Regions from separate parts of the Mesorhizobium sp. M0016 genome, predicted to be linked through region 4. Evidence: predicted binding sites of a transcription regulator. Region 4 holds the regulator's gene; each other region holds the start of a gene.
What was found. The regulator LexA, encoded in region 4, represses DNA repair genes until DNA is damaged. The targets are predictions, from matches to a motif close to TGTTCNNNNTGTGTTCNG.

Region 1 (7,097 bases), on a different contig from region 4:
GTATTTTTGCCGCCACGTCGAGAGACGCCACACTTCTCGACCAAGGCCGTTTAACCGTCTTTCGCGCGAAGGGGCAAGCGGAAAGAACAAAGGCCGAACACGCTCCTGACAAAGCTGTGCAGAAACTGACAAGGGTGTTTCAGAAACTGACCGTGACGCAAGCTCCCGGCGATCACATTTTCCGTAACCGGCTATTCAAGGTTGACGTCGTCGAATCGGGGGCGCACTCTGCCGGAGTCAACGGAGCCGGCCGTCTTTGATGGCCTCGCCGCCCATAGCGGCCTGCGAGACGCCGCAGGTTTTTGCGATTTGTGCTTCGGATTGACACCTGTCGCAACGGACATAGGAGCGGAGCATGACGCCACCGGATAGTCCCTTGAGGCTCCACCTGCTAGTGGAGCCGCGGCGGGCATAAGTGCCAGGTAGTTTCGAGGCATTGAAGTGTATGTGTCCAAATGGACGCATCGCGACAATCCAACAAACCACCCGACAAACCGTGACCTGCCGAATCCCACAAAAATCAGAGACGGCTAGTCGGATCGTCGGCTGAACGCCGCGTAGCATCCGAAATCAAAGTCGGTATAACACTACCGGCAGTTTGGATTTGGAATCCAAAAAAAGCCCCGACCGTTAGCGGAAGCAACGGCGGGGCTGTTCTTTTGTGAGGAAGTCGTCGGCGCAGGGTTTCTCTCCCGTATAATAACTGGGAGAAGGGGCTACCGGTGCGGCGGCTTGATCCCACCCGTGCCGACATCGACAGTGATGTTGCCGGAAATCCTGACATCGGTGTCGCCGATCTTGAACGTGCCGTTCTCGCCGGCAGGCAGCGCGTCGTCCGGCTCCGGCTGCGGCGCGGGCTTGGCGATGCGGTAGTCGCCGGCCACGCCGGGCAGGGCGCCTTTCGGCGACGTGCTGCTGCTGTCCCCGGCAAATGCCATGCTCGATGTCGCCGCCGTGATGGCAATGGCTATGGTCAGTCTGTTCAGGTGGTAGCGCATGGCAAGACTATAGTGCCGCGCTCAAGGCGAGGCCAGACCAGCGGTGTTGAAATGAGGGAACACCGGCCTGCATTCAATCCGCCGATCAGGCCGCCGCCTTTTTGCGGGTGTCGAACACATGGTCGACGAGGCCCCACTCCTTGGCCTCCTTGGCGGTCATGAAGAAATCACGGTCGAGCGTGCGTTCGACCTCTTCATAGGTGCGGCCGCAATGCTGCGCATACAGTTCCGTCATGTGCCGTTTGGTGCGCAAAATGCCTTCGGCATGGCGCTGGATGTCGGAGGCCTGGCCCTGGAAGCCGCCCAAAGGCTGGTGCAGCACGATGCTGGCGTTGGGGAGCGCGATGCGCCGCCCCGGCGTTCCCGCCATCAGCAGGAAGGAGGCCATCGACGCGGCAAAGCCCATGCACACGGTCGACACCGGGCAGCTGACATATTGCATCGTGTCGTAGATGGCGAAACCGCTGGTCACCACGCCGCCCGGCGAGTTGATGTAGAGCGAGATCTCCTTGTCGGGATTGTCCGATTCCAGCGACAGGAGCTGGGCGCAGACCAGCGCCGACATGCCGTCATTGATCTCGCCATTGACGAAGATGATGCGCTCGCGCAGCAGCCGCGAGAAAATGTCGAAGGCGCGTTCGCCGCGGCTCGATTGCTCGATCACCATCGGCACCAGATTGGCAAAGCCGCTCATCTCATTGTCTCCGTTTTGATTTTTCCGGTTCAGGCAGCGCGCAGCAACAGGCGCGGCGCGTTGGCGGCGACTGGCGGCTTGGGCTTGTATGCGCGCAGCGAGAGCCGGCAGGCGGCGCCCGCCATCGCCACCGCAGGCGTTGCCGCCGCGGCAAACCCGTCATGAACAATGCGCAAATGCGTGCCACCGGAAACAGTGCGGGCAAGCGTGAAGGTCACGATACTGTCCAGCCCATTGGCATCGCCGGTTTCAGAACGCTCGCGCCAGGAATAGCGCAGCAGGCGCCCCGGTTCGGCATCGAGCACTTCGCACTCGATCGGCTTCTCAGGCCCGGCAAAGGCAAAGCGGCTGCCGGTTTCCGGATTGATGTCGTTCGGCATCATCCATTCCGCCAAGAGGTCCGGCACGGTCAGTGCCCGCCACACTTTTTCCGGTGCGTCCGGCAGATCGCATTCGAAGGCGAGGGCATCCTTGGCGGTCTGCGTCTGCTTTTCGTCGGTCATTGGTCCATGTCCTTCAAAACGGCCTTCAGTCTTTCGATGCGCTCCGGCCAGAATGCGCGGTAGCGTTCGATCCAGCCGAGCAGCGGCTCGAGCCCTTGCGGATCGGCGCGATAGTAGGCGTTGCGGCCGGCGCGTCTTTCGCTGACCAGGCCTGCGCCGCGCAGCACGGCAAGGTGCTGCGACACCGCCGGCTGCGACACGCTCATGCCGGTGCGCAACTCCGACACGCTCATCTCGCCGGAAGTCAGCCGCTCGTAGACGGCGCGTCGCGTCGGGTCGGCCAGGGCGCGAAAAATCTCTGCTTCGATCATGGCAAAAGCATAAGTCGATACTTATCGATTTGGCAAGGGGTGTTTTGAATGCCGCGTATTGATTGGATCCTGCCGGGCCTCTAAGCCGTGGGGAACAAGATGGGCCGATCATCGCGAGGCAGGAGTAGTATTTATGAATTCCAACGTCGATCTTTCGTCCGCCGAGAACCTCAACGAGGCTCTGAGGCTCTATCGCCGCCTCGTACTCGGTATAGGAGCGATCGCCGTCATCGGTTTCGTGGCCGTGATCTTGTTGGCCAAGCTGGGTACGGCGCTATCCCCGCCATACGGGATTTACATCTTCGGCGAAGGATTGGGGACCTGGGGCCTGATCGCGGTGGTAGCGGCGCTCGTCGCTCAGGTGTGGTGGCACGGGCGCGCGATCGGGAAATTGCTGAATGACCCGGCTCTGAAATCTGAACCTGCAGTCGGGCTGATGTCGGCGCCAACCGTGATCGCACAGCGCGCCCATGGCATGGGCATGGAGTGGAGCGGCTTTTTCGGTCCGTTGCCACCAGTTAAAAAACGGCGCTGACGACACCGCTTCTCGCCCCTGCGTGTCAGCTAAATCCACGCGCCCGCGTCGGCGATTGCTGCCATTCCTTGACAATCCGTGGGTAACAGTATAGGAACGAAAAGGGAACAAAAACCTTGTGGGAAAAGCCAGCCGCGGCAAGCCAGGATTGTCCGCGGCCTGTAAGGTGAACGACTTGATATTTGTTTCGGATGAGCGCGGAGAATTGTCATGGCGGGTAGCGTCAACAAGGTCATTCTGGTCGGTAACCTCGGCGCGGACCCTGAAATCCGCCGCCTGAATTCTGGTGACCCGGTCGTCAACATCCGCATCGCCACGTCGGAAAGCTGGCGCGACAAGAACTCCGGCGAGCGCAAGGAAAAGACCGAATGGCACAACGTGGTCATTTTCAATGACCAGATCGCCAAGGTCGCCGAGCAGTACCTGAAGAAGGGCATGAAGGTTTACGTCGAAGGCCAGCTGCAGACACGCAAATGGCAGGATCAGACCGGCGCCGACAAGTATACGACCGAAGTCGTGTTGCAGAAATTCCGCGGCGAGCTGCAGATGCTCGATTCTCGCGGCGAGGGCGGCGGTCAGGTCGGCAACTATGCCGCCGGCGGCGGCAGCGCGAGCCGTGGCTCGGATTTCGGCCAGTCTGGCCCCAATGAGAGCTTCAACCGCGGCGGCAACAGCGGTGGCGGCGGTTCCAAGGGCGGCGGTGGCGGCGGCTCGTCGCGCGAACTGGACGACGAAATCCCGTTCTGAGCTGACGGTAGTCAGCGATATCTGAGGAGAGGGCGCGATGTCGCTCGGACCGCTTCTATCGGCGCGCCCTCCCATTCCATGGCACGCCTTCGCGGCCCTTGCCGCGCTGGCCATTGGCGCTACGCAACTGGCGCTGCCGAAAGGCACGACGCGTCATCGTGTCGTCGGCTATACCTGGGCGGCGCTGATGCTGGTCGTCGCCATCTCCAGTTTCTGGATCCAGCAGATACGCCTCGTCGGTCCGTTCAGCCCGATCCATCTCTTGTCGATTTTAGTGTTGATCGCCGTGCCGCTGGCGGTCTGGCACGCGCATATGCATCGGGTCGCCAAACATCGCAGGGTCATGATATCGCTGTATGTTTTCGCCCTGATCGGCGCCGGCGTGTTCACGCTGCTGCCGGGGCGGATCATGCACACGGTCGTCTTCGGCCAGTGACGCTTTCTGAAGGAAGATTGCCGTGAAAGCACGGATCAAATGGGTCGAGGAGCGCACCTTCGTCGGCGAGTCCGGCAGCGGCCACAAGGTTGTGCTGGGAACCGCCTCCGGGCCGGAAGGCAAGACGCCGGGTCCGAGCCCGATGGAACTGGTGCTGATCGGCACCGGCGGCTGCTCGGCCTATGATGTCGTCCACATCCTCGAAAAAGGCCGCGAGGCGATCGAGGACTGTGTTGTCGAACTCGACGCCGACCGGGCCGAAACCGACCCCAAAGTCTTCACCCGCATCCACATGCATTTCATCGTCACGGGCCACGCGCTGTCGCGCGACAAGGTCCAGCGCGCCATCAACCTGTCGATCGAGAAATACTGCTCGGCCTCGGCCATGCTGGCCAAGACGGCTGTCATCACCCACGATTTCGAGGTCGTCGATACGGCGGTGGAGTAGGGAGCAGGGAGCAGGGAGCAGGGAGCAGGGAGCAGGGGCTGCCGTTCACCCCGCCATCAGCGCCTTGATCCCATCCGCGACGAACTGAACCGCAAGCGCGGCCAGGATGACGCCGAGCAGGCGGGTGAGGATCGAGCGGCCGGTCTGGCCGAGGATGCGGTCGATGCGCTCCGACAGCACGAACACCAGATAGGTGATGGCAAGGCAGACGAAGATGATGCCGACCAGCGCCGCTTGTGCTGCAAAACCCTGAAACGAGCCCGACAGTAGCACGGTCGCCGAAATCGCACCGGGGCCGGCGATCAGCGGGATCGCCAGCGGGAAGGCCGCGATGTTGTGGATCATGTCCTTGGTGATGGCGACGTCGCCGATCTTCTCCTTGCGATCTTGGCGGCGCTCGAACACCATTTCGAAAGCGATGAAGAACAGCAAAAACCCGCCGGCGACACGGAAAGCCGGCAGCGTGATGCCGAACACCGACAGGATGGACGCCCCGGCCACCGCAAACAGCGCCATCACGAGGAAGCCGATGATCGAGGCGCGCACCGAAACCTGCTGACGTTCCTCGCGGTTCATGCCGCGTGTCACCGCGAGGAAGAGCGGCGCGAGACCTGGCGGGTCGATGGTCACCAGAATGGTGACGAAGGCGTTGAACAGGCTGTCGAAACTCGGCATCGCTGACCCCTCCCGCCGGGCCGGACCCCTGCGCCACCATAGTGGTAGAGCAAAGCCCGACCGGTGGGAACCGTCTGACATGGCGATACCGGAGACGGCGTCAGTGTTAGGCGGCAGCGTTGCAATAGGCCTCCAGACGATAGCCGTCGGGATCGACGACGAAGGCAGCGTAATAGTTCTCGCCATAGTCGGCGCGCAGGCCCGGCGCGCCATTGTCGCTGCCGCCTGCACGCAAGGCGGCGGCATGGAAGGCAACGACACTCTGCCTCGTCGGCGCGCTAAAGCAGAAATGCAGACCGGACTTCTCGTCCGATGACACTGGCCGCGCCGCATCGTTCACCCACAGCGCCACGGTTTGCGCACCATAACCCAGTGAGCCTGGCGACTGGCTGAGGCAGGAATAACCGAGCGGCTTTAGCGCGGCATCGTAGAAGGGGTTCGAAAAGTTGGTGTCGCGGACACCGATCGAGACATGGTCAAGCATGTTTTTTCACCTTTTTTGCAATATGTTGCGTCATCAGTCCTGGGCGACGCGGCGCGCCAGGAACTCGACTTCGAGACGCCATGTCTTGCCATCGTCGTGCGAACGCTCGCCGAGCCAGCGGAAGCTGTCTTTGGTGATGCGCGAAAAGCTCCAGCGGACCGAGGAACCAGTGCCGTCGGCGCCGACCTGCACAATTGTGTCGCCTTCGGCGCGACCAAGCTGGCGGCTGTAGTATTGGTTTCGCGGGTCGCTCCAGAAGATGTGCCAGGCATCCGAGCCGGGATCATAGGCCCGCAGCGTTGTGCCATAGAAAGTCCATCTGCCGACCGAGGGCGAGGGGCCGGCATCGCGCGCGGGCAGGATCCATACATCCTGGATCGCCCTGCCTTCCAGGACCCAGCCGAAATGCACCTCGCCGCGTCCGGTGAGAACCGTGCCGTCCTCGAGATGGCGCGTGGCATCGAATGTCCAGGCGCCGACGAAGCGGCCGTAGAGATCCAGCTTTTCAGCCAGGCCGGGATTGGGGCCGTCGCTGTGGAGCGCTTCGGCAAAGGAGGATGTACCGATCATACTTGCTGCCTTCGTTGTGTCAGGAGGCTGCAAGCGATAGGCCCCGACCGGGTGTCGCGCTTGGGAAAAATTGCTATCTTTCAAGCCATGACGACGAGCGAACAAAACCTGGCATCGGGGCAGGGCTGGCATGTGTCCGACGTGCTGTGCACGGCCGGCGCCGGCGACCGCCCGTTCGAGGAGGCGCACGACACCTTCTGCGTTGCCGCTGTCACCAGCGGCACCTTCCGCTACCGCACGAGGCAAGGCGCCGCCATGCTGGCGCCGGGCGCGATCCTGCTCGGCAATGTCGGCACCTGCTATGAATGCGGGCATGAGCATGGCGCCGGCGACCGTTGCCTGTCCTTCCACTTCGCTCCGGCCTATCTCGACAGCATCGCCAGCGACGTGCCCGGCGCGAGCAAGCTCGCCTTCGGCGTGCCGCATATGCCGCCTTTGCCGGCGCTCGCATCGCTGCTGGCCGAGGCGGAAGCGGCGCGCGAGATGGTCGACATCGACGCCTTTGAGGAGCTTGGCCTGCGAATTGCCGGCGCAGCACTGGCAGTTGCCGGCGCAGCACTGCCTGTGGCCAGCGATGCGGTGCCTGGCGTTCGACCGCCGAGCCGCCGCGACCAGAAACGGGTTGCCGAGGCGGTGCGGCAGATCGAGCTCAATGCCGACAGGCCGGTCTCGCTTTCCGAGCTTGCCTGCGCGACG
Region 2 (7,097 bases), on a different contig from region 4:
CCTGGCCGTCATTGCGCGGCCGGAACAGCTTGGCGACCTCCTCCATGCGCTGTCGGGCCGCTTCGGCGACGCCGAGATGCTGGCCGTGCATCCGCGCCCGGAAGCAGCCGCAATCCGCATTGTCGTCAGGGCAGCGCTCGGCGCGCGCGGCAAGCTGTCGATCCGCCAGCCTTTGATGCTGCATGGGCAAACGGGCGACGGCCCGTCGGAACGAACCGAGATGATCAACAACGGACTGGCGTCGCTGTTTGGCGATTGATTTAGGCCCGTCAGTGTCGTTGCCGCAAAACCGGCACACACTTGGCTGAGATGGATTGCAGCATTGCCGTTGACCGGCAAATCCCTACATGCGTTGAAGCCATTTGGAGACAGCCACCTCGTGAAACGCCTTTTCAACCGCCTGCTGCCGAAATCCTGGCGATCCAGCGTCGTCACCATTCCCGTCATCAGGCTGCATGGCACCATCATGGCCGGCGGCGGCCCGTTCCGGCCGAGCCTGTCCTTGGCGTCCACCGCCGCCCTCATCGAAAAGGCGTTCCTGTTCGATGCGCCCGCCGTCGCCATTTCGATCAATTCGCCTGGCGGCTCGCCGGTGCAGTCGCGGCTGATCTTCAAGCGCATCCGTGACCTCGCGGTCGAGAAGAACAAGAAGGTGCTGGTCTTCGTCGAGGATGTGGCGGCCTCGGGCGGCTACATGATCGCGGTCGCCGGCGACGAGATCTTTGCCGATCCGTCCTCCATCGTCGGTTCGATTGGTGTCGTCTCGGCCTCGTTCGGCTTTCCCGAGTTGATGAAGAAGATCGGTGTCGAGCGCCGTGTCCACACCGCCGGCCAGAACAAGGCGGTGCTCGACCCGTTCAAGCCGGAGAAGAGGGAAGACGTCGAGCGCCTGAAGGCGCTGCAGCTGGAAGTGCACGAGACCTTCATCGACCTGGTCAGGGAACGCCGTGGCACCAAGCTGAAGGACGATCCGGACCTGTTCACCGGCCTGTTCTGGACCGGCAAGAAAGGGCTGGAGCTTGGCCTCGTCGATGCGTTGAGCGACATGCGCACGGTACTGAAAACCCGCTTCGGCGCGAAAACCCAGCTCAGGCTGGTCACCGCGCCGCGTGGCCTGTTTGGCCGCATCGGCCTGTTCGGCTCGAACTTTTCAGCGCCCGATATTGCCGCCGCCGCCGCAAGCGGCGTGATCGATGCGGCGGAAGAGCGCGCATTGTGGGCTCGCTTCGGGCTTTGAAAAAGCAGGGAAAGCGTCTAGCATGAGGGCTTGACAGTCTGCCTTGCCGCCTTGCGAGGGAGGAGCTTTGAAATGCCACAGATCATTTTCTTCGCAGTTGTCGGCGCAGCCGCTTATTTCGGCTACCGCACCTTCGTCCGCGAGGCCGAACGTGTGACCGCCAAGGTGCGGCGCACCGAAAAGCAGGCAGCCAACGGCACCAACGGCACGCTGGTCCAGGATCCCAAGACCGGCGAATACCGCCTGGCCAAGGACTGAGCATCATCCCGTCAGCAGCCGACAGTTTGGATGCCGCAGCCCGGACGTGGCTTGCGCCCGCCAAGATAAATCTGGCGCTGCACGTCAGCGGCAGGCGCGCCGACGGGTATCATCTGCTCGAGAGCCTGGTCGTTTTCACCCGCTTCGGCGACAGGGTCGAGATCGAGCCTGCCGACGCCGACCGGTTCTCCGTATCGGGCCGTTACGCGACTTCCGTGCCGATCGACGACAGCAATCTGGTGGTGAAGGCGCGCGAGGCGCTGCGCAGGCAGGCCGGCCAGCAGAGCACGCCGCCGGTTGCCATCCGGCTGGAAAAGAACCTGCCGGTCGCATCCGGGGTCGGCGGCGGCTCGAGCGACGCGGCGGCGGTATTGCAGGGTCTTGTCCGGACCTGGGGGCTCGACATCGGCGAGGCCGAACTGAGCCGGATCGGTCTCACGCTCGGCGCCGACGTGCCGATGTGTCTTGCGGCAAAACCGCTGGTTGCGCGTGGCGTCGGCGACGAGCTGTCGCTGGTGCCGGATTTTCCGGCGCTCGCTTTGGTGCTGGTCAATCCCGGCGTCGCCGTCTCGACGCCCGATGTGTTCAATGCACTTGAAAAACGCGACAATGAAGGACTGCCGCCGCTGCCGCGCGGTTTCGATTTCCACGGCGTCCGCAATTGGCTGGAGATCACCCGCAACGATCTTGAGGAACCGGCGCAAGCAATACAGCCGCCCATCGGCAGAGCGCTTTCCCTGCTGAACAGGGCCGGATCTGGATTCTCGCGCATGTCGGGCTCCGGCGCGACATGCTTCGGGCTGTTCGAGACCGGCAATGTCGCCAAGCGCGCCGCCGCCGAGATCCGCAGCCGCGAACCGGAGTGGTTTGTCGCCGCGACACGAAGCATCGCTTCAGAGGGGGCCGATGACCAAAATTGACGAAAGCCGCCTGTTCATCCCGGTGCGCATCGCGGTGCTGACGGTGTCCGATACGCGCAGCCTTGCCGACGACAAATCCGGCCAGACGCTGGCTGATCGCATCGCCGAGGCCGGCCATGTCCTGGCCGCGCGCGACATCGTCACCGACGACCGGGAGAAAATCCGCGACAAGGTGCTGGGCTGGTCGCGCGACGAAGACATCGATGTCGTCATCACCACCGGCGGCACCGGTTTTACCGGCCGCGACGTGACGCCGGAGGCGCTGGAGCCGATCTTCGAGAAGCGCATGGATGGCTTTTCCGAAGTGTTCCATCGCATTTCCTACGACAAGATCGGCACCTCGACAGTGCAGAGTCGGGCGACGGGCGGCGTCGTCAACGCCACCTTCGTCTTCGTGCTGCCGGGCTCGCCCGGCGCCTGCAAGGACGCCTGGGACGGCATCCTGAAACCGCAGCTCGACTACCGCCACATGCCCTGCAACTTCGTCGAGATCATGCCGCGCCTGGACGAGCATTTGCGGCGCGGCAAGGCCGCCTCGTAAACCAAGGCAAAGTGCCGGCCAAGTGCTGCCTTTGTCAGGCAGAATGGCGGCTGCGCCTTCGAGAGGTCATTTCCTCCGGGTCGTCGGGCGGATAGTCTGTCGCCAAGTCAAGACGGAAGAGATCCAATGAGCGCGCACCGCGGCGGCTGCCATTGCGGCAACATCCACCTGACCTTCGAAACCGGAATTGAGCCGTCCGAGATGGAGATCCGCGCCTGCCAGTGCGCGTTCTGTGTCCGGCATGGTTCGCGCGCCGCCGCCGATCCGCAGGGCCGATTGATCGTCTCGGTCGAGGACGAGGCGCGGCTGCACCGATACCGGTTCGGATTACGCACCGCCGATTATCTCATCTGCCGGGACTGCGGCGTCTATGTCGCTGCTGTGACCACCGACTGCGACCCAAGAGCGATCGTCATCGTCAATGCGCTGGATGACCGGCCGCGGTTCAACCGCGAGCCGGTCCCGATGGACTATGATGCCGAGAACAAAGAGGGTCGCATTGCCCGGCGGCAAGCGCGCTGGATGCCGGTCGAGATCCGCTCCGGCGTCAGCGGATGACCGGTTCGCCGTGGAAGCGGCGGCGCGAGGGCGGCGAGACGCCGAAGCCGACCTCCATCATCAGCCGTGGCGTGGTGGACGGCACGGTGCCCATGTGGAAGCCGAACGGGTCCTCGACGAAGCCGAGCCCGGCCTCGCCGGTCAGCGTGACCGGGCTGTCCTCGCCATAGACCTTGAGCACGTCTTGCGCCGGATGGCCGACCAGCAGCGTCAACTGGTGCTTGAGGCTGCGCCTGTTGTGGCTGCCTTTGACATAGACATGCGGGCCGGTGCCGGCATCGCAGGGCTTGAGATAGAAGAAGAATTTCAGCATCCGCCAGTCGTCGAGATCGAAATGATATTTGCCGAGCGAGGCAAGGTTCTTGTCGGCGTCGGAAGCCTCGCCGGTCGGAAAGCTCCACCAGACACGCGTGGTGATCAGCTTTGCCTGCCCGCCCAGATAGTGCTGGGCGATGTCGAGCAGCAGCGGGTCGTTCTGGATGGCGAGTGCCGCCTTGCAGCCGAGGATGCGCTCGAAATAGTGTCCGCTGAGCAAAGAGCGGCCGAACCGCTTCTCGGCTTCTGCGTGTTCTCCGGGCATGAATTCGAGCCGGCGGTCGAAATTGCCGAAGCACGGCGTGCTCTGAGCAAAGCTGGCGATCTCTTCGTGGATTGCCTGCGGAAGGACCAGTCCGGAGAACAGGCCATCGGCGCGCAGCGCCGCGACGATCGACTTGAGGTCGACGCCCCTGAACATCGTCGCTCCGGCACTCTGCGCGGGGCGCGCGGCTTTGGCGCCAAGCCAGTGCAGTTTGCGCGCCGGCATGGTGCGGGCAAGCACGAACATCGGCAGCCATGCGGGATTTTCGCGCAGGTCGGACAGATAGGTCGGGATACGCACCGCAATGCGGCGGAGCTGGCTGCCGTTGCGGGCAATGGCTTCCAGACTGGGGGCGCCGGATTTGTCAGGGGACGAAAGGTTCATCGGGGTCCTCAGATATGAACGGCAGCAACGACGACGCGGCGCTTGCTTACCGCTCCGGCACTACCCAAACCCCGATATCCCGCATCAACGGAATGCTAATCCCGCGTCAGCTTTTGTGCAATGCACAATAGCTTTTTGCGGCGAAAAAGAGGGATGGTGCTGCGACCGTGCCAATGCGGATGAGACGCCGACGCTGCCCCTCATCCGCCCTTCGGGCACCCTTCTCCCTGGGAACGGGAAAAGGGAGAAAGATCACTTCTTCGGCGCCAGCCAGATTTCGGCGTCGAGCCGCCTGGTGGCGAGACCGCGCGCAAGGGCTTCGGCGCTGTGCGCGTTCTTCGACAGGGCAGCGGCCTGGCGCTTGCTGATGACCAGCCCTTCGGCCAGCGCCCGGTTGCCCGAAAACACCCGTGACAGGAACGGCGTGCGGCTGCCGCGCGCACGGGAAAAGCGCGCCGGCATGGTTTGCCGCGCCGTGTGAGCGACAACGTCGTCGATCCAGCCCTCCGCCAGCCTTGCGCCGGGTTCCAGAAACAGCAGCCAGTCACCCTTCGCCTGCCTGATTCCCGCGGCAATGCCGCCGGCCACGAAGTGGCAGCCGGCATGATCGGCAACCCGATGCGTCTGGTCGGTCGAGCCGGTGTCGCAGACGATGACATCGCGCACCACGCCCTCGACCGCGCCGCCGATCAACGAGGCGAGCGTGCGGGCAAGGCCTTCTTCGTCATCCCGGGTTTCGATGAGAACGCTGAGCATTTTTAGCCGAATAGCGGAAAGCCCGGCGCAGCGCCAGTTTTGCATGGCCCAACGAAAAAGTTCTTGCTTTGTTCTCATCAGCGAAATAGGATTATTTTCATGAACAGAGCGATTCGACAGCCAGCCGACAGTCCTTGGGAAAGGGCCAAAATGGAACATATCGTGCGTGCGGACATTGCTGCTTTCGGAGCAGGGCGAGCCGAGATGGCCAATGCGATGATCGAACAGAGCGGCATGCGCGTCCGTCCGGATCGCAACCGCGGCCGTTCCGCGGGCATCAACCCGTCCGGCCGGTTCGAGCCGGTCAGCCGGGATGTGTTCGACGACGGCTGGAATTCGCTGGAGGAATTGCCGCCGTTCAAGACCGAAGTGCAGGTCGAGAAGCCGCGCACCATCATCACCCGCAACGAATCGCCCGACATTTCCTTCGACCGCTCGATCAACCCCTATCGCGGCTGCGAGCATGGCTGCGTCTATTGTTTCGCCCGGCCGACGCATTCCTTCATGGGCCTGTCGCCGGGGCTGGATTTCGAAGCGAAGCTGTTTGCCAAGCCGGATGCGGCGCGGCTGCTCGACAAGGAACTGTCGAAGGATGGCTATCAGCCGCGCACCATCGCGATCGGCACCAACACCGATCCCTACCAGCCGATCGAGAAACAATACCGGATTATGCGCGAGATCCTCGAAGTGCTGGAGGCGCGCGGCCATCCGGTCGGCATCGTCACCAAATCCCATCTGGTGACGCGCGACATCGACATCTTGTCGCGCATGGCCGAACGGGGCTTGGCCAAGGTGGCGCTGTCGGTGACAACGATGGACCGCATGCTGGCGCGCACCATGGAGCCACGCGCGTCGACGCCGACCAAGCGGCTTGAGGCGATCCGGCAGCTTTCCGATGCCGGCATTCCGGCCTCTGTCATGGTGGCGCCGATCATTCCCGGCCTGACCGACCAGGAGATGGAGCGCATCCTCGATTCGGCACGCGCCGCAGGCGCCCGCGAGGCCGGCTATGTGATCCTGCGCCTGCCGCTCGAGGTGGCGCCGATCTTCAAGGACTGGCTGCTGCGCCACTATCCCGACCGCTACCGGCACGTGATGTCGCTGATCCGTTCGATGCGCGACGGCAAGGACTATGATTCGGAATGGGGCAAGCGGATGAAAGGCGCCGGCCCCTATGCCTGGCAGATCGGCCGGCGCTTCGAGATCACGGCCAAGCGGCTCGGTCTCAACGCCGAGCGGCGCACGCTCCGAACCGACCAGTTTGTCGCCGCCGCCAAGGCGACCGAGCAGCTGATGCTGCTCTGAGAGTAGCGCCTGCCCTGCCCTCGTGGCTGTCAGGCGACCCAAGAATCCCGTCCGGCCTGTCCCCCGGCCTGCAGACGGTGCCCTCCCGGTCTTGCCCCACTCGACCCTGGAGGGACTTGCGGAGAATCGGAGCCGATGCGAACCTCGCCGCAACATGGCTCGCGCACGTTCCGATTCTCCGCTTCTTTTCGAAATCGTCGAAAAGCCCGACTTCTCCTTCGAGACGAAGGCGATGGCGGAAGGCCTGTGGCCGGTGGCAGGCATGGACGAGGCCGGCCGCGGTCCGTTGGCCGGGCCGGTGGTGGCGGCGGCCGTGATCCTCGATCCCGCCAACATTCCCGACGGGCTCGACGATTCCAAACGGCTCAACCATTTGCAGCGCGAGGCGCTGTTCCTGAAAATCCTGGGGTCAGCGCTCGGCGTGTCGATGGCCTCGGTCAGCGCCGAAGGCATTGACGGCAGCAACATCCTCAAGGCCAGCCTGGAAGCCATGCGCCGCGCCCTTGCCGGCCTGCCGATCCAGGCGAAGCTGGCGCTGGCCGATGGCCGCGATGTGCC
Region 3 (7,097 bases), on a different contig from region 4:
TAGGCGATCCTACAGCGCCTTGGCAATCCTCGCCGCCAGCCGCGCATTGTTCTCGACCAGCGCGATGTTGGTCTTCAAGCTCCGGCCGCCGGTCAGTTCGAGGATTTTGCCCAACAGGAACGGCGTCACCGCCTTTCCGGTCACATTCTGCACTTCCGCCGCCTTCTGCGCGGCCTCGATATAGCCGGCCATCTCGTCGGCCGGGATTTCATCGTCCTGCGGCACCGGGTTGGCGATCAGCGTGCCGCCGACCAGGCCAAGTGCCGCCCTGGTCTTGTAGAAATGCGCGATCTCTTCCGGTCTGTGCAGGGTCAGCGGCGCGCGGAACGGCGAATGCCGCGACCAGAAGGCCGGCATCGTCTCGCAGCCATGGCCAATCACCGGCACGCCGCGCGTCTCCAGCACTTCCAGGGTCTTTTCGATGTCGAGGATCGCCTTGGCGCCGGCCGAGACGACGATGACCGGGGTGCGCGCCAACTCGTCGAGATCGGCCGAGATGTCGAAGCTTTTTTCCGCGCCCTTGTGGACGCCGCCAATGCCGCCGGTGGCGAACACCTTTATCCCGACCATGTCGGCCGCGATCATGGTGGCGGCGACCGTGGTGCCGCCGGTGCGGCCTTGCGCCACCGCAAAGCCGAGATCGGCGCGCGACAGCTTCATGGCGTCGCCGGTCATCGCCAGCGACTCGCGCTCGCCGTCGGAAAGCCCGATCTTGATGCGGCCGGCGACCACGGCGATCGTCGCCGGCACCGCGCCATTGTCCAGGATTATCTTTTCGACATTGGCGGCCATGGCGCCATTGTCGGGGTAAGGCATGCCATGGGTGATGATGGTGCTTTCCAGCGCCACGACGGGGCGGCCAGCGGCGAGCGCCTCGGCCACGGGCGCGTGGAGGTCGATGAAGGGGCGGGCGCTTTGCGGTGTCATGATGGTCTCCGATCCGGAGATCCGCGCGTCCGCTTGGACGTCGCGCTCCGGCAATGGCAATTGGCCGCCCTCATGCCATTTCCTGCGCGTCGGGCACAAGAGCCAGTGCCTCGGTGAAGGTCGCAATCGTGAAGGCCGGAACCGCGTCGGCGCTTTCAATGGCCAGCGTGGCGGCGGCAACGCCCTCGCGCAATGCCTGGCGCAGGGGCAGGCCGCGCAGCAGGGCAGCGATGGTGGCGCCGGCCAGCGCGTCGCCGGCGCCGGTGACGTCGGCGACTTTTCTCGGCGCCGGCGGCAGGATAGAGAAGGCGCCGGCTTCGTCGAATCCCAGCACCGGGCCGTCGCCCGCCGTCACCACGCCACTGGTGAGGCCGCTGCAGCGCAGTCCGTCGACGGTCTCGCGCTCGGTGGCATTGGCATCGACGCCGGCCAGCACCATGGCCTCGCGCCGGTTCATGAAGACCTGCGCGAGTTCCTTCAGCACCGGTATCAGCCGCACCACCTTGGCCGGCGAAATGGCGATGGCGAACACCGGCTTGCCGGCGGCGAGCCCCACCAGCCGCTCCAGCGCCGTTGATGGCAGATTGGCGTCGCAGAGCACCGCATCGGCCTCGGCGACCACCTCGCGCACCTTGGAGCGGCGGATCTGCTTGGGGAACGCCAAATCGTAGAGCGCCATATCGGCAAAGCCGGTGATCAGCTCGCCGTCGCGATCGATCAGCGCCGTGTAGCTCGGCGTGGTGCGGTCGAGGAACACCGCCGACAGATCGGCAATGCCGGCCTCAGTGATGGCGCGCGCAACCGTCTCGGCCGAGGCATCGCCGCCGCGCACCGACAAAAGCGAGGCCGAGACGCCGCGCCGCACGAGGCTGCGCAGCGCGTTGAAGACGCCGCCGCCGACATCCTCGCGCATCGTGCCGGGGTTGGACGCCGCCGGCACGTAAGCACCGGACACCTGACCGCGCCGGTCGATATGGGCGCCGCCCACCGCCAGTATTTTTGCTGATTTCACCATGTAGGCGATATGACCTTTGTTATTCGAACCAGACAAGCGCTAGGCTGTGCGACGGAGCTTCGCAAGCAAGCCAGCGATTCGGGCGGAGCCAAACCGCCGGAGCGCCTGGCCCAATGGTGGATACATCCGGAAACGAAACCATGAGACAAAAAAAGAACAAATCCGGATAAAGATTGCTTTTCAGATATTTGACCCCTCTTGCCAAACGAGAACAAAAAAGGTACAAATAGGGCAGGGATTACGGATTGTCCGGCCTTCATTGACGACCAAGGGGTGATGTATCATGGCTCAGAATACTTTGCGGCTTGTAGAGGACAAAGCGGTGGACAAATCAAAGGCTCTGGACGCGGCGCTGTCGCAAATCGAGCGCGCCTTCGGCAAGGGCTCGATCATGCGGCTGGGCGCCAACGAGCAGGTCGTCGAGATTGAAACCGTGCCGACCGGATCGCTTGGCCTCGACATCGCGCTTGGCGTCGGTGGCCTGCCGCGCGGCCGCATTGTCGAGATCTACGGGCCGGAAAGCTCGGGCAAGACGACACTGGCGCTGCACACAGTTGCCGAAGCCCAGAAGAAGGGCGGTATCTGCGCCTTCGTCGATGCCGAGCATGCGCTCGACCCGGTCTATGCCCGCAAGCTCGGCGTCGATCTGGAAAACCTCTTGATCTCGCAGCCGGACACCGGCGAGCAGGCACTGGAAATCTGCGACACGCTGGTGCGTTCCGGCGCCATCGACGTTCTGGTGGTCGATTCGGTGGCCGCCCTGACGCCGCGCGCTGAAATCGAGGGCGAGATGGGCGATTCGCTGCCCGGTCTCCAGGCTCGTCTGATGAGCCAGGCGCTGCGCAAGCTGACCGCCTCGATCTCGCGCTCCAACACCATGGTCATCTTCATCAACCAGATCCGCATGAAGATCGGCGTCATGTTCGGTTCGCCGGAAACCACGACCGGCGGCAACGCGCTGAAATTCTACGCTTCGGTGCGCCTCGACATCCGCCGCATCGGCTCGGTCAAGGACCGCGACGAGGTCGTCGGCAACCAGACCCGGGTCAAGGTGGTCAAGAACAAGCTGGCGCCGCCCTTCAAGGTGGTCGAGTTCGACATCATGTATGGCGAGGGCGTCTCCAAGACCGGCGAACTGGTCGATCTCGGCGTCAAGGCCGGCGTGGTCGAGAAGTCCGGCGCCTGGTTCTCCTACAATTCGCAGCGTCTCGGCCAAGGTCGCGAAAACGCCAAACTGTTCCTGCGCGACAATCCCGACACGGCGCGTGAGATCGAACTTGCGCTGCGGCAGAATGCCGGGCTGATCGCCGAGAAATTTCTTGAAAATGGTGGCCCCGAGCGCGGCGAAAGCGACGACGGCTTCGAGGAAGAATCCGGCGCCATGTAGGGCACGGCCAGAGTTCGGCCATAAATCCAGTCTATTATCCGATGCTTAAGTAACCGAGTTCTTTAGTATTGCGTTTCAAACCGCCGGCCTTCGCGCCGGCGGTTTTCGTTTTTGGGCAGCGTGAAGCCGGCTTGGCAGTTGCCGGATTGGCCCAATTCCGTGTTTCTGGACAGGGTGGGGCGTGCCCGCTAAAAGGCCAAGTCAATCTTCTAAAAAGCAGAGACCAGTGTCCGCCGGCCGTGCCGGCGGTTTTCGCGAAAAGGCAGCACTCATGAGTGGCGTGAACGAGATCCGGTCGACATTCCTCGACTATTTCCGCAAGGAGGGCCACGAGGTCGTGGCCTCGAGCCCGCTGGTGCCGCGCAACGACCCGACGCTGATGTTCACCAATGCCGGCATGGTGCAGTTCAAGAACGTCTTCACCGGCCTGGAGAAGCGGTCCTATTCGCGCGCCACCACTGCGCAGAAAAGCGTGCGCGCCGGCGGCAAGCACAACGACCTCGACAATGTCGGCTACACCGCGCGCCATCTGACCTTCTTCGAAATGCTCGGCAATTTCTCCTTCGGCGACTATTTCAAGGAGCGCGCCATCGAACTGGCCTGGAACCTGATCACCAAGGAGTTCGGGCTGAACAAGGACAAGCTGCTGGTCACCGTCTATCACACCGATGACGAGGCGGCCGGCTTCTGGAAGAAGATCGCCGGTTTCTCCGATGACCGCATCATCCGCATCCCGACCTCCGACAATTTCTGGGCTATGGGCGACACCGGACCGTGCGGGCCGTGCTCGGAAATCTTCATCGACCGTGGCGAGCACATCTGGGGCGGCCCTCCCGGCAGCCCGGAGGAGGATGGCGACCGCTTCCTTGAATTCTGGAACCTGGTGTTCATGCAATATGAGCAGGTCACCAAGGATGAGCGCATCGACCTGCCGCGGCCGTCGATCGACACCGGCATGGGCCTGGAGCGCATGGCCTCCATCCTGCAAGGGGTGGAGAGCGTCTTCGAGACCGACCTGTTCCGTCATCTGATCGATGCGGCCTCGTCAGCGCTCGGGCAGGGCCCGGACAAGGAGACGGTCGCCTCCTTCCGCGTCATTGCCGATCATCTGCGCTCGTCCTCCTTCCTGGTTGCCGACGGCGTGCTGCCGTCGAACGAAGGCCGCGGCTATGTGCTGCGCCGCATCATGCGCCGCGCCATGCGCCATGCGCAGTTGCTCGGCGCCAAGGAGCCGTTGATGTGGAAGCTGGTGCCGGCGCTAGTGCGTGAGATGGGCCAGGCCTATCCCGAACTGCTGCGCGGCGAACAGCTGATTACCGAGACGCTGAAGCTCGAGGAGACCAGGTTCCGCAAGACGCTGGTGCGCGGCCTCGGCCTGCTCTCGGAGGCGACAGATACGCTGCACGCCGGCGATATGCTGGATGGCGAGACGGCGTTCAAGCTCTATGACACGTACGGCTTCCCGCTCGATCTGACGCAGGACGCACTGCGCCAGCGCAACATCTCGGTCGACCTTGCCGGCTTCACCCATGCGATGGAGCAGCAGAAGGCCGAAGCGCGCAAGCATTGGGCTGGCTCCGGCGACGCGGCCACCGAGACCATCTGGTTTTCTGTACGCGAGAAGGCCGGCGCCACCGAATTCCTCGGCTACGAGACCGAACAGGCGGAAGGCCTCATCCAGGCCCTGGTCAAGGACGGCAAGACAGTCGATAGCGCCGGCAAGGGCGACGCGGTCGCGGTGGTCGTCAACCAGACGCCGTTCTATGGCGAGTCGGGCGGCCAGATGGGCGACACCGGCATCATCTCCGGCGAAGGTTTCTCGATCGAGGTTTCCGACACGCAGAAAAAGGCCGACGGCCTGTTCGTGCATCTGGGCAAGGTGACGAACGGCACGGTCAAGCCAGGTGCAGCCGTCGAGCTGAAGGTTGACCATGCGCGCCGCACCCGGCTGCGTGCCAACCATTCGGCAACGCATCTGATCCATGAGGCGCTGCGCGAGGTGCTGGGCACCCATGTCGCGCAGAAAGGTTCGCTGGTCGCGCCCGAGCGCCTGCGCTTCGACATCTCGCACAACAAGCCGATCTCGGCCGAAGATCTCGAAGAGGTCGAGCGCATGGCCAACGAAATCGTCGTCCAGAACAGCCCGGTGACGACGCGCCTGATGTCGGTCGATGACGCCATTGCCGAGGGCGCCATGGCGCTGTTCGGCGAGAAATATGGTGACGAGGTGCGTGTCGTCTCGATGGGCACCGGCGTGCATGGCGCCAAGGCCAATAGACCCTATTCCGTCGAACTTTGTGGCGGCACCCATGTCCGGGCGACCGGCGATATCGGCCTGGTCCGTGTCGTCTCCGACAGCGCGGTCGCCGCCGGCGTGCGCCGCATCGAGGCGCTGACCGGCGAAGCCGCGCGCAAACATCTCGATGAGCAGGACAGGCGCCTGAAGGCAACTGCGGCCGTGCTGAAGATCTCGCCGGCCGACGTGCCGGCGCGTGTCGAGACGCTGCTCGAGGAGCGCAAGAAGCTCGAGAAGGAGCTGAGCGAAGCGCGCAAGAAACTCGCGCTGGGCGGTGGTGCCGCGGCCGATGCTCCGGCCACCACCGAAACCGTCGCCGGTATCGGCTTCCTCGGCAAAGCGGTTTCCGGCGTGTCGCCGAAGGATTTGAAGCCGCTGGCCGATGCCGGCAAGACATCGCTCGGCTCCGGCGTCGTCGTCTTCGTCGGTGCGGGCGAAGACAACAAGGCAAGCGTCGTGGTCGCCGTGACGGACGATCTCGTCGGCCGCTTCAGCGCTGTCGATCTGGTGCGCGTTGCCTCGGCCGCATTGGGCGGGCAGGGCGGCGGCGGACGGCCCGACATGGCGCAAGCCGGCGGTCCGGACGCCTCGAAGGCCAATGATGCGATCGCCGCGGTGAGGGCGGCGCTGGAGGCAGCCTGAAAGCCACCCTATGTCGTATCTGGTTCGTGTGCGGCTTTCCGGCCTTCGCCGCCGTGCTTGCCATTCTGTGGCTGATAGTGGCAAGCCGGCAATCAGCTCTTAGACGGTCCGTCTAGCTAGTCTAGTTCTTTTCGCCGCCTTCAGGGCGCGCGTCATTCTGCTGGAATCGCCCCAGGTGGACAGCCAGATCAGCACGTCCGTGGCGATCGAAATCAGCGACCGTAAAAAGTTCAGCGCCGGGCCGGGCGATTTCAGCTGCTCTTCGGCGTGATGGAGATGGGCGAGCTCTTCCTCGCGGATCGCCAGGATGATGCCTTGCAAGTCGTGGTCGCGATTGGCGAGGAAAAACAGCTGATCGTCCAGATGGCGATGCACCGCCGCTTCAACCGCCGCCGTGCAGGCCCAGATGCCTTGCGGACCGAGCAGGGCGGTGACAGAACCCAGCAGCCAGCCACCCCAGCTCCAGAATTGCATCACCCGGCACGGTCGCGCCTTCCGCGCCGGCATGGCGGCACGGAAGGCGGCGCAATGCGTGCGCTCGTGCCCGAGCATCTCCGACAAGGATGGCACGCAATCCGGCCAGAAGCGCCTGGCGACAAGAATCTGCGCCGAATAGATCCTGATCGCACCGAACTCACCGGCGTGGTTGACCCTGACAATTCTGGCGATGGTGAGCGCGTCCTGGCGAGATGGGTCAGCCATGGCCCGAACCCATATCAGCCCGCCGCCAGGCTCGGACGTTTTGCGATGCCGTCCCACCAGGCCTGGATGTCGGCGAACGCCGCAAGCAGCTTTTGCCCGTCGGCGACCTTGACGAAATAGGCGATGAT
Region 4 (7,097 bases):
CGCGATATTCTTGCGACCCGGCTGGCGCCTGCCGCGCCGTTGAAGCTGAGCACGCTGCGCAACACCTACGGCATCGGCTGGACGCCGTTGCGCGAGGCGCTGTCGCGGCTGGAGGCGGAACGGCTTGTGACCGCCATCAGCAACCGCGGGTTTGCGGTCGCTCCCGTCTCTCGGGCGGAGCTCGAGGATTTGGCGCGTGCGCGGCTGGTGGTCGAACTGCCCCTGCTGGTGGAATCGGTCGAGAAGGGCGACCGCGAGTGGGAAGACGCGGTCGTTGCCGCCCACTATCGTCTCTCACGGTGCGGGTCTGTTCTCGACGATCCATCGGATGATGCGGTCGACGCGTGGTACGAAAAACACGAGGCCTTCCATGCGGCGCTGCTCAGTGCCGCGACATCCAGCTGGCTGCTGCGCTTCAATGCAACGATTTCCGACCAATTGCATCGCCATCACCGCTTTCTGGGTCTGGCCCCGACGCTGCGCGCCGCCGCCGGCCGCACGGATGGGCACCGGAAGGCCGTGGCGGCCCTGCGCGACGCCGTGGCGATCGAACACCATACCGCCCTGATGGAAGCGGCCCTCGATCGCGACGTCGAACGTGCGAAAACTCTGATGACCGCTCACATCGGCTACACGCTGCGGGTCTATGCCCAGAGCGAACCCGGCGCGGATGCTGCGCAGCCCCGTCCGAAAAGGAAGCGGCGATCGTAGCCGACGACGCAGGCCACTTGTCTTCGTTTCACCCCGTTGCTGGCAACTGGGCGCAGGCGGCGCTCGCAGCGCCGAACGTTACGCTGAACAAAACGTCAACACATTCATTAAACTTTAAAAGGTTGCGGAACACAACTGGAACAGATAGTGTTTGTTCTGGGTTTGTTTTTTCTGATTCTGGTTTCAGAACCCTTGGGGGCCGCGATGCTGACGCGCAAACAACATGAGCTTCTGATGTTCATCCATGAACGCCTGAAGGAGAGCGGAATCCCGCCGTCCTTCGACGAGATGAAGGAAGCGCTCGACCTCGCCTCCAAGTCCGGCATCCACCGACTGATCACAGCGCTTGAGGAGCGCGGTTTCATTCGCCGGCTGCCGAACCGGGCGCGCGCGCTGGAAGTGCTGCGGCTACCCGACTCGATCGCACCAGGCCTCAACGCGGCGAGGAAGTTTTCGCCGAGCGTCATTCAGGGCAGTCTTGGTCAAGCCGGCCAAGGGCAAGGCGGCCAGGGACAAGGCGGGATGGGCCAAGGCGGTCTCGGCCGCCAGATCAGGCCGGGCTCGCCGTCGCGTTCGATGTCTGCCGGCAATGACGATGCCGTTTCCTCGATTTCAATCCCGGTGATGGGACGCATCGCCGCCGGCGTGCCGATCGACGCCATCCAGCATCAGACCCATTCGATCTCGGTGCCGCCCGACATGATCATGGGCGGTGAACACTACGCGCTCGAGGTCAAGGGCGATTCGATGATCGAGGCCGGCATTTTCGATGGCGACACGGTCATCATCCGCAATGCCGACACAGCCAGCCCCGGCGAGATCGTGGTGGCGTTGGTCGACGATGAGGAAGCGACCCTGAAACGCTTCCGCCGCAAGGGCGCCTCGATCGCCCTGGAAGCCGCCAACCCGGCCTACGAGACCCGCATTTTTGGACCGGACAGGGTGAAGGTGCAGGGCAAGCTTGTCGGATTGATCCGGCGCTACTGAGCCGGCTTGGGTTTGTACTTTTCACGCTGGTTGTAAGGCGGCAGGCCGCGCGCGTCGCGGGAGAAGCGGCGTTGCTCGTGCCAGGGGCGATACGGCTTGTCGACGGCGAACCGGATGGTTGGCGCTGCCGCTGCCGATTGCGGATCGAAGAAGACGGCGGCGCTGCCGTCGCGGGCCAGCTGTTTCTTCGTCACGACCAGGACCAGCGGGTCGCGGCACGGATTGTAGGCGGTGGCGTCATCGATGACGATCAGGCTCGCGAAGGCACAGGCCGGCCGCGCCGTCTTGCGGTCTTTCGCAAGAGCTACAATGGCTCCGGAAGGGTGTCGAGCGATACAGAGATCGCCGGTGCAATAGAAGGGCGAGCCGGGCGGCAGATCGAGCGGATCGAGATCGAACCGCGTATCTGTTGCCTCGAAAATCTCGGGCGGGACAATGGTTTCGGCCCGCAGCGCCCGTTTCCAATTGTCCGTGGTGAATTCGTTGGAGCGTTCGCGGTTGAGGGCGAGTTCGCCGCCACCGATCGGCATGGCCACCAAATGTGCGTCCTCGGATATGAGCACGTCGGGCGTAAGCACCTGCGGCACCGTCAACAGGCCGGCCAGCGCGAAAGGCACGGCCGCCAGCCTGAGCCAGGTGGTGGCCATGGTGGCGATGACGAGGGCGACTGCCACCAACAGCACCGAGCGGATGGAGATCAGCCCGACGGCGTCGACCGGCGAGCGCTCGGAAATCCAGGCCGATATAGCGATCATCGCCATCAGACCCTTGCCCATCACATAGAGGAACGGCCCGTCGGCGCCGAACGGCATCGCCAGTGCGCTGAGCACGGCAAAGGGCATGACGATCAACGAAACAATCGGCATCACGGCCAGATTGGCGATCAGGCTGAGCGGCGACACACGCTGAAAATGCCAGATGGCGAACAGCAAGGTTGCACTGCCGGCGATGATCGAGGTCATGGCGAGGCCGCCCATGGCCAGCGCGAATTTTCGCGACAGGAAGCCGACGAAGGAGCGCTTTGCCAGCGGCGTTCTCACCTTGTCGGCGCGGTAATCGGCCCAGCCGGCATAGGCGCCGACAAGGGCGGCTGTGGCGGCAAACGACATCTGGAAGCTGGGACCGACCACCTCGTGCGGCGACACCAGGATGACGGCAATGGCGGAGATCGCCAGATTGCGCATGGTGAGCGCGGCACGATCGAAGAGTACCGCGACCAGCATGACCGCTAGCATGATGAAACTGCGCTCGGCGGCGACCACGATGCCTGAAATGACGAGATAGGCGGCGATGGAGACGAGTGCTGCCACTGCTGCATATTTCTTGACTGGGCGGCGCGAAGAGAAATCGGGAAACAGCGCAAAGGCGCCACGCAGCAACGCCATGATGGTGCCGGCAACCAGCGCCATGTGCAGGCCGGAGATGGAGATGATGTGGTAGATGCCGGTGCGCCGCATCGCTTCGTTGACCTCGTCCGGGATGCCGGCGCGCACCCCGACAATCAACGCCGCGGCAATCTCGCCTTCGGCGCCGCCGATCTTGCCCCTGATATGGTCGGCAATGTTTTCGCGCGCGTTCTCGATTGCCGAGGAGAGCCGCGCGGTCAGCGGCGGCGGCCCCTGCGTAGCAATGGTTTTCGGATTGCCGAGAAAGAAGCCGCTGCCGCCGATACCGGTGAAATAGCTGTCGAAGGAGAAATCGTAGCTCTCCGGCCGCACCGGACCGGTCGGCGGCAACAGCCTGGCATAGCCGGTGATCAGGGAGCCGGCGGTCATATCGGCGGGAACGGTCCGCGCCGAGAGCCTGACCCGCTCCGGGGCGTAACGCAGCTCGGGGTAAGCGGTCGAAACCACGTCGAGCGTCAGCCTGATGCGGCCGCTTTCCATCTGTTCGAGACTGACGACGCGGCCGGTCAGCCGTGTCTGAATCTCGGAGCCGAGCATCTGCGTTCCGGCGCGCCAGGTCTCGACTTTGGCGGCGACGACGCCGAGCGCGCACAGCATCGCGGCCATGCAGAACAGATGCGTCCTCGGCCGCGATCGCGTGGCGACAGCGCAACATGTCGCCAGCACCACAATGGCGATTGGCTGCGCAAAGCCCGGCTCGCCGGCCAGCGAGAAATAAATGATGACGCCGGCCGCCAGGAAAACCGGCACCAGCAGGAAGGCGACGCCCCGGTCGAGCTCCGTGTTGGCGGCCACGGCAAGGCTGCGGCGGAGCGCGGGCCATGACGGACGGCGAAGCCGTCTGCGCAGACGGGCGATAGATCCGGGCGCTGTGACTTGCGCCGGCAACGCGTGACCGGGCAGCGCAGGCGCGACGCCGGGATGCGGCTCAGGGAGCGCGAGGGGCAGCGGCTCGGCATAGGGACTATCGGCAAACAGCGAGCGTTCGCTGACGCTTGCCTCGGCGCCTTCGCCTTCCTTCGTGCCCCGGCCACGTCCAGCCATCGGGTCTGCCCCTTGCGCCCCAGACCCCTATGCTACATGAACGCGCAAAGCGCGAAAGTCCGCGTGATCGCGTCCACCGCGCCGGAATTGACCATCACTCGCCAAGGACGCTCAATCCTCAATCATATCCCGGCCCTCCGCCCTCAGGCGAGCAAGCCCATCGTGCATTGCCTTCAATTGTTCGGGTGTATGACCCTGCCATTCAGCGAGCTCCCCCAGGATGAGTAACGGATCACGGGAGCGGTAGGATTTCGTCGGATTACCGGGAAATTTTTTATCGGTCAGGTTAGGGTCATCCATGAAAAACCCCGTCGGCTTTACGATGTAAATCCTTTGACGACCGTCACCCGTTGCAAGCTCTGCTCCCCAGATGGCGGCTTCCAGTGTCTGGGTGAAATAGATCCATGACAGTGGTTTACCTCTGAAATTGGAAGGGTGGCCGACGCTCAGCAGATCCCCGGGTTTCAAATCCGCCCGGGTGCCATGGTAGAACGGATCACCCTCCGTATGGTCGGCGTTTCTGGTCATCGGTAGTCCTTCTTTCAATCATGCTTCCTTAGTGGCGAGACCGGACTGCACACAGTTGCGGTGTTCACGATAATGATTGCAGAAAGGTCAATATGCGTGACCAAGCCAACGCTGTCACGGCGGCTTTGTAGTCGGGCAGTGCCGCCTCCGTGAAGAAATGTCCGCTCGTCAGAGGAGGCTACCACCGTCGCAGCGATGTTCCAGGCACTGTGACGGACGCTGCAGCCGAATGAAACCCAGACATTGACGCTGCTGCCAAACGAGGTTGCGCGGAGGTGCGAACAGATTTTGTGCTACAAGGCTCCGGCGCCCGTTGACGCAACCGATAATTGGCAACGTGCCCCGGCCTCATCCAGCCATCGGGTCTGCCCCTTGCGCCCCAGACCTCCTATGCTACATGAACGCGCAAAGCGCGAAAGCCCGCGCGATCACGCCCCGCTTTCCAAGGTTCCCGAGAGTTCCATGTCCGACACGGTCGTCACCCGTTTTGCCCCCTCGCCCACCGGCTATCTGCATATAGGCGGCGCGCGCACCGCACTGTTCAACTGGCTGTACGCCAAGCACACCGGCGGCACGATGGTGCTGCGCATCGAGGACACCGACCGCGAACGCTTCAACGAGGCGGCGACACAGGCCATTCTGGATGGGCTGACCTGGCTCGGCCTTTCCTGGGACGGTGAGGCCATATCGCAGTTCGAGCGCGCGCCACGCCACCGTGAGGTGGCCGAGGAGCTGGTGCGCCTGGGCAAGGCCTATTACAGCTACGAGACCCCTGCCGAGCTCGAGGCGATGCGCGAGGCCGCACGCGCCAAGGGCTTGCCGCCGCGCTACAATGGCGCGTGGCGCGATCGTGCCCCCTCGGAGGCGCCTCCCGGCGTCAAGGGCGCCATCCGCATCAAGGCGCCGACCGAGGGCGAAACCGTGGTGCACGACCGTGTGCAGGGCGAGGTGCGCTTCCCCAACAAGGACCTCGACGATTTCATCATCCTGCGCTCGGACGGCAATCCGACCTACATGCATGCCGTCGTCGTCGACGACCATGACATGGGCGTCACCCACATCATCCGTGGCGACGACCATCTGACCAACGCCGCGCGCCAGACGGTGATCTACAACGCGATGGGCTGGGACGTCCCGTCGATGTCGCATATCCCGCTGATCCACGGCGCCGACGGCGCCAAGCTGTCGAAGCGGCACGGCGCACTCGGTGTCGAGGCTTATCGCGCCATGGGCTATCTGCCCGAGGCACTGCTCAACTATCTGGCGCGGCTCGGCTGGAGCCATGGCGACGACGAGATCATGTCGATCAAGGACATGATTTCGTGGTTCGACATCGGCGATGTCAACAAGGGTGCGGCGCGTTTCGACTTCGCCAAGCTCGAGTCAATCAACGGCGCGCATATGCGCAAGATGGCCGATACCGAGCTGTTCGACATTTTCGTCGCCACTCTGCCATACCTCGAAGGCGGATCTGCTATCGCCGCCCGTCTCGACGACGCCAGGAAGGCGCAGCTGCTGGCCGCCTTGCCGGGCCTGAAAGAGCGCGCCAAGACGCTGGTGGAACTGGCCGATGGCGCGGCCTTCCTGTTCGTCGAGCGGCCGCTGCCGATCGACGAGAAGGCGGCAGCACTGCTCAGTGCCGACGCGCGCGCGATCCTGCGCGGCGCACATGCCGCTTTGCAGACTGTTTCGGGCGATTGGTCGGCTGCCGCGGCTGAAGCCGCGGTGCGCGAGTTCGCAGCGGCCGGCGGCCACAAGCTCGGCGCCGTGGCCCAACCGCTCCGGGCGGCCCTTACCGGCCGTAGCACCTCGCCCGGCGTGTTCGACGTGCTTGCCGTGCTTGGCCGCGAGGAAAGCCTGGCGCGGATTGCGGATCAAATCGATTAGGAGCGAGCTGGCCCAAAAAGATTGGCATTGAAAGGCGGGTTTCGCAGTGCAACATTAGGCCTTGGCCCAATCAGGCACGCACCTCCCAAAATGCGGTGGCGAGTTCGCGCATTCCGGTGATTTCGACGTGTCGTTTGCAGGAATTGCCTTGCCGGCATGAGGAACATGAAGGAGTTTGAGAATGAGCGAAGCTGCGACAAGACTGGAAACCGGCAGCAAGACGACGCACCCGTCGACTGCCACGCTCGAACTGGCCGGCAAGACGCATGAATTCAAGGTGCGAAGCGGGTCGGTCGGGCCCGACGTCATCGACATCGGTGCGCTCTACAACACCACCGGCGCCTTCACCTACGATCCCGGCTTCACTTCGACGGCGAGCTGCGAGTCGGCGATAACCTTCATCGACGGCGATGCCGGCATCCTGCTTCACCGCGGCTATCCCATCGACCAGCTGGCCGAGCATGGCGACTTCCTCGAAGTCTGCTACCTCCTGCTCTACGGCGAACTGCCGACCAAGGCACAGAAGGACGATTT

Region 1: the regulator LexA is predicted to act here: its motif matches at 3,134-3,151, upstream of ssb (single-stranded DNA-binding protein).
Region 2: the regulator LexA is predicted to act here: its motif matches at 5,293-5,310, upstream of NKJ88_RS14155 (PA0069 family radical SAM protein).
Region 3: the regulator LexA is predicted to act here: its motif matches at 2,150-2,167, upstream of recA (recombinase RecA).

Annotation. Positions count from the first base shown of each region.
Region 1 covers NZ_JAMYVM010000010.1:173,613-180,709, forward strand. The annotation lists gene NKJ88_RS16865 (hypothetical protein) at 1-260, shown strand, start outside; gene NKJ88_RS16870 (hypothetical protein) at 717-998, opposite strand; gene NKJ88_RS16875 (ATP-dependent Clp protease proteolytic subunit) at 1,084-1,692, opposite strand; gene NKJ88_RS16880 (SRPBCC family protein) at 1,722-2,195, opposite strand; gene NKJ88_RS16885 (ArsR/SmtB family transcription factor) at 2,192-2,506, opposite strand; gene NKJ88_RS16890 (hypothetical protein) at 2,640-3,041, shown strand; gene ssb (single-stranded DNA-binding protein) at 3,252-3,788, shown strand; gene NKJ88_RS16900 (DUF2306 domain-containing protein) at 3,826-4,224, shown strand; gene NKJ88_RS16905 (OsmC family protein) at 4,247-4,672, shown strand; gene NKJ88_RS16910 (MarC family protein) at 4,718-5,347, opposite strand; gene NKJ88_RS16915 (VOC family protein) at 5,454-5,831, opposite strand; gene NKJ88_RS16920 (hypothetical protein) at 5,865-6,401, opposite strand; gene NKJ88_RS16925 (helix-turn-helix transcriptional regulator) at 6,489-7,097, shown strand, end outside.
Region 2 covers NZ_JAMYVM010000008.1:6,549-13,645, forward strand. The annotation lists gene NKJ88_RS14115 (tRNA1(Val) (adenine(37)-N6)-methyltransferase) at 1-259, shown strand, start outside; gene NKJ88_RS14120 (S49 family peptidase) at 380-1,237, shown strand; gene NKJ88_RS14125 (membrane protein) at 1,310-1,495, shown strand; gene NKJ88_RS14130 (4-(cytidine 5'-diphospho)-2-C-methyl-D-erythritol kinase) at 1,522-2,415, shown strand; gene moaB (molybdenum cofactor biosynthesis protein B) at 2,402-2,956, shown strand; gene NKJ88_RS14140 (GFA family protein) at 3,083-3,514, shown strand; gene NKJ88_RS14145 (hypothetical protein) at 3,504-4,478, opposite strand; gene NKJ88_RS14150 (glycosyltransferase) at 4,731-5,234, opposite strand; gene NKJ88_RS14155 (PA0069 family radical SAM protein) at 5,385-6,539, shown strand; gene rnhB (ribonuclease HII) at 6,694-7,097, shown strand, end outside.
Region 3 covers NZ_JAMYVM010000010.1:41,055-48,151, forward strand. The annotation lists gene NKJ88_RS16210 (pseudouridine-5'-phosphate glycosidase) at 10-927, opposite strand; gene NKJ88_RS16215 (carbohydrate kinase family protein) at 998-1,942, opposite strand; gene recA (recombinase RecA) at 2,226-3,329, shown strand; gene alaS (alanine--tRNA ligase) at 3,601-6,267, shown strand; gene NKJ88_RS16230 (demethoxyubiquinone hydroxylase family protein) at 6,367-6,969, opposite strand; gene NKJ88_RS16235 (glutathione S-transferase family protein) at 6,984-7,097, opposite strand, start outside.
Region 4 covers NZ_JAMYVM010000007.1:53,567-60,663, reverse strand. The annotation lists gene NKJ88_RS12715 (GntR family transcriptional regulator) at 1-711, shown strand, start outside; gene lexA (transcriptional repressor LexA) at 916-1,698, shown strand; gene NKJ88_RS12705 (ComEC/Rec2 family competence protein) at 1,692-4,148, opposite strand; gene arr (NAD(+)--rifampin ADP-ribosyltransferase) at 4,260-4,676, opposite strand; gene gltX (glutamate--tRNA ligase) at 5,139-6,563, shown strand; gene gltA (citrate synthase) at 6,745-7,097, shown strand, end outside.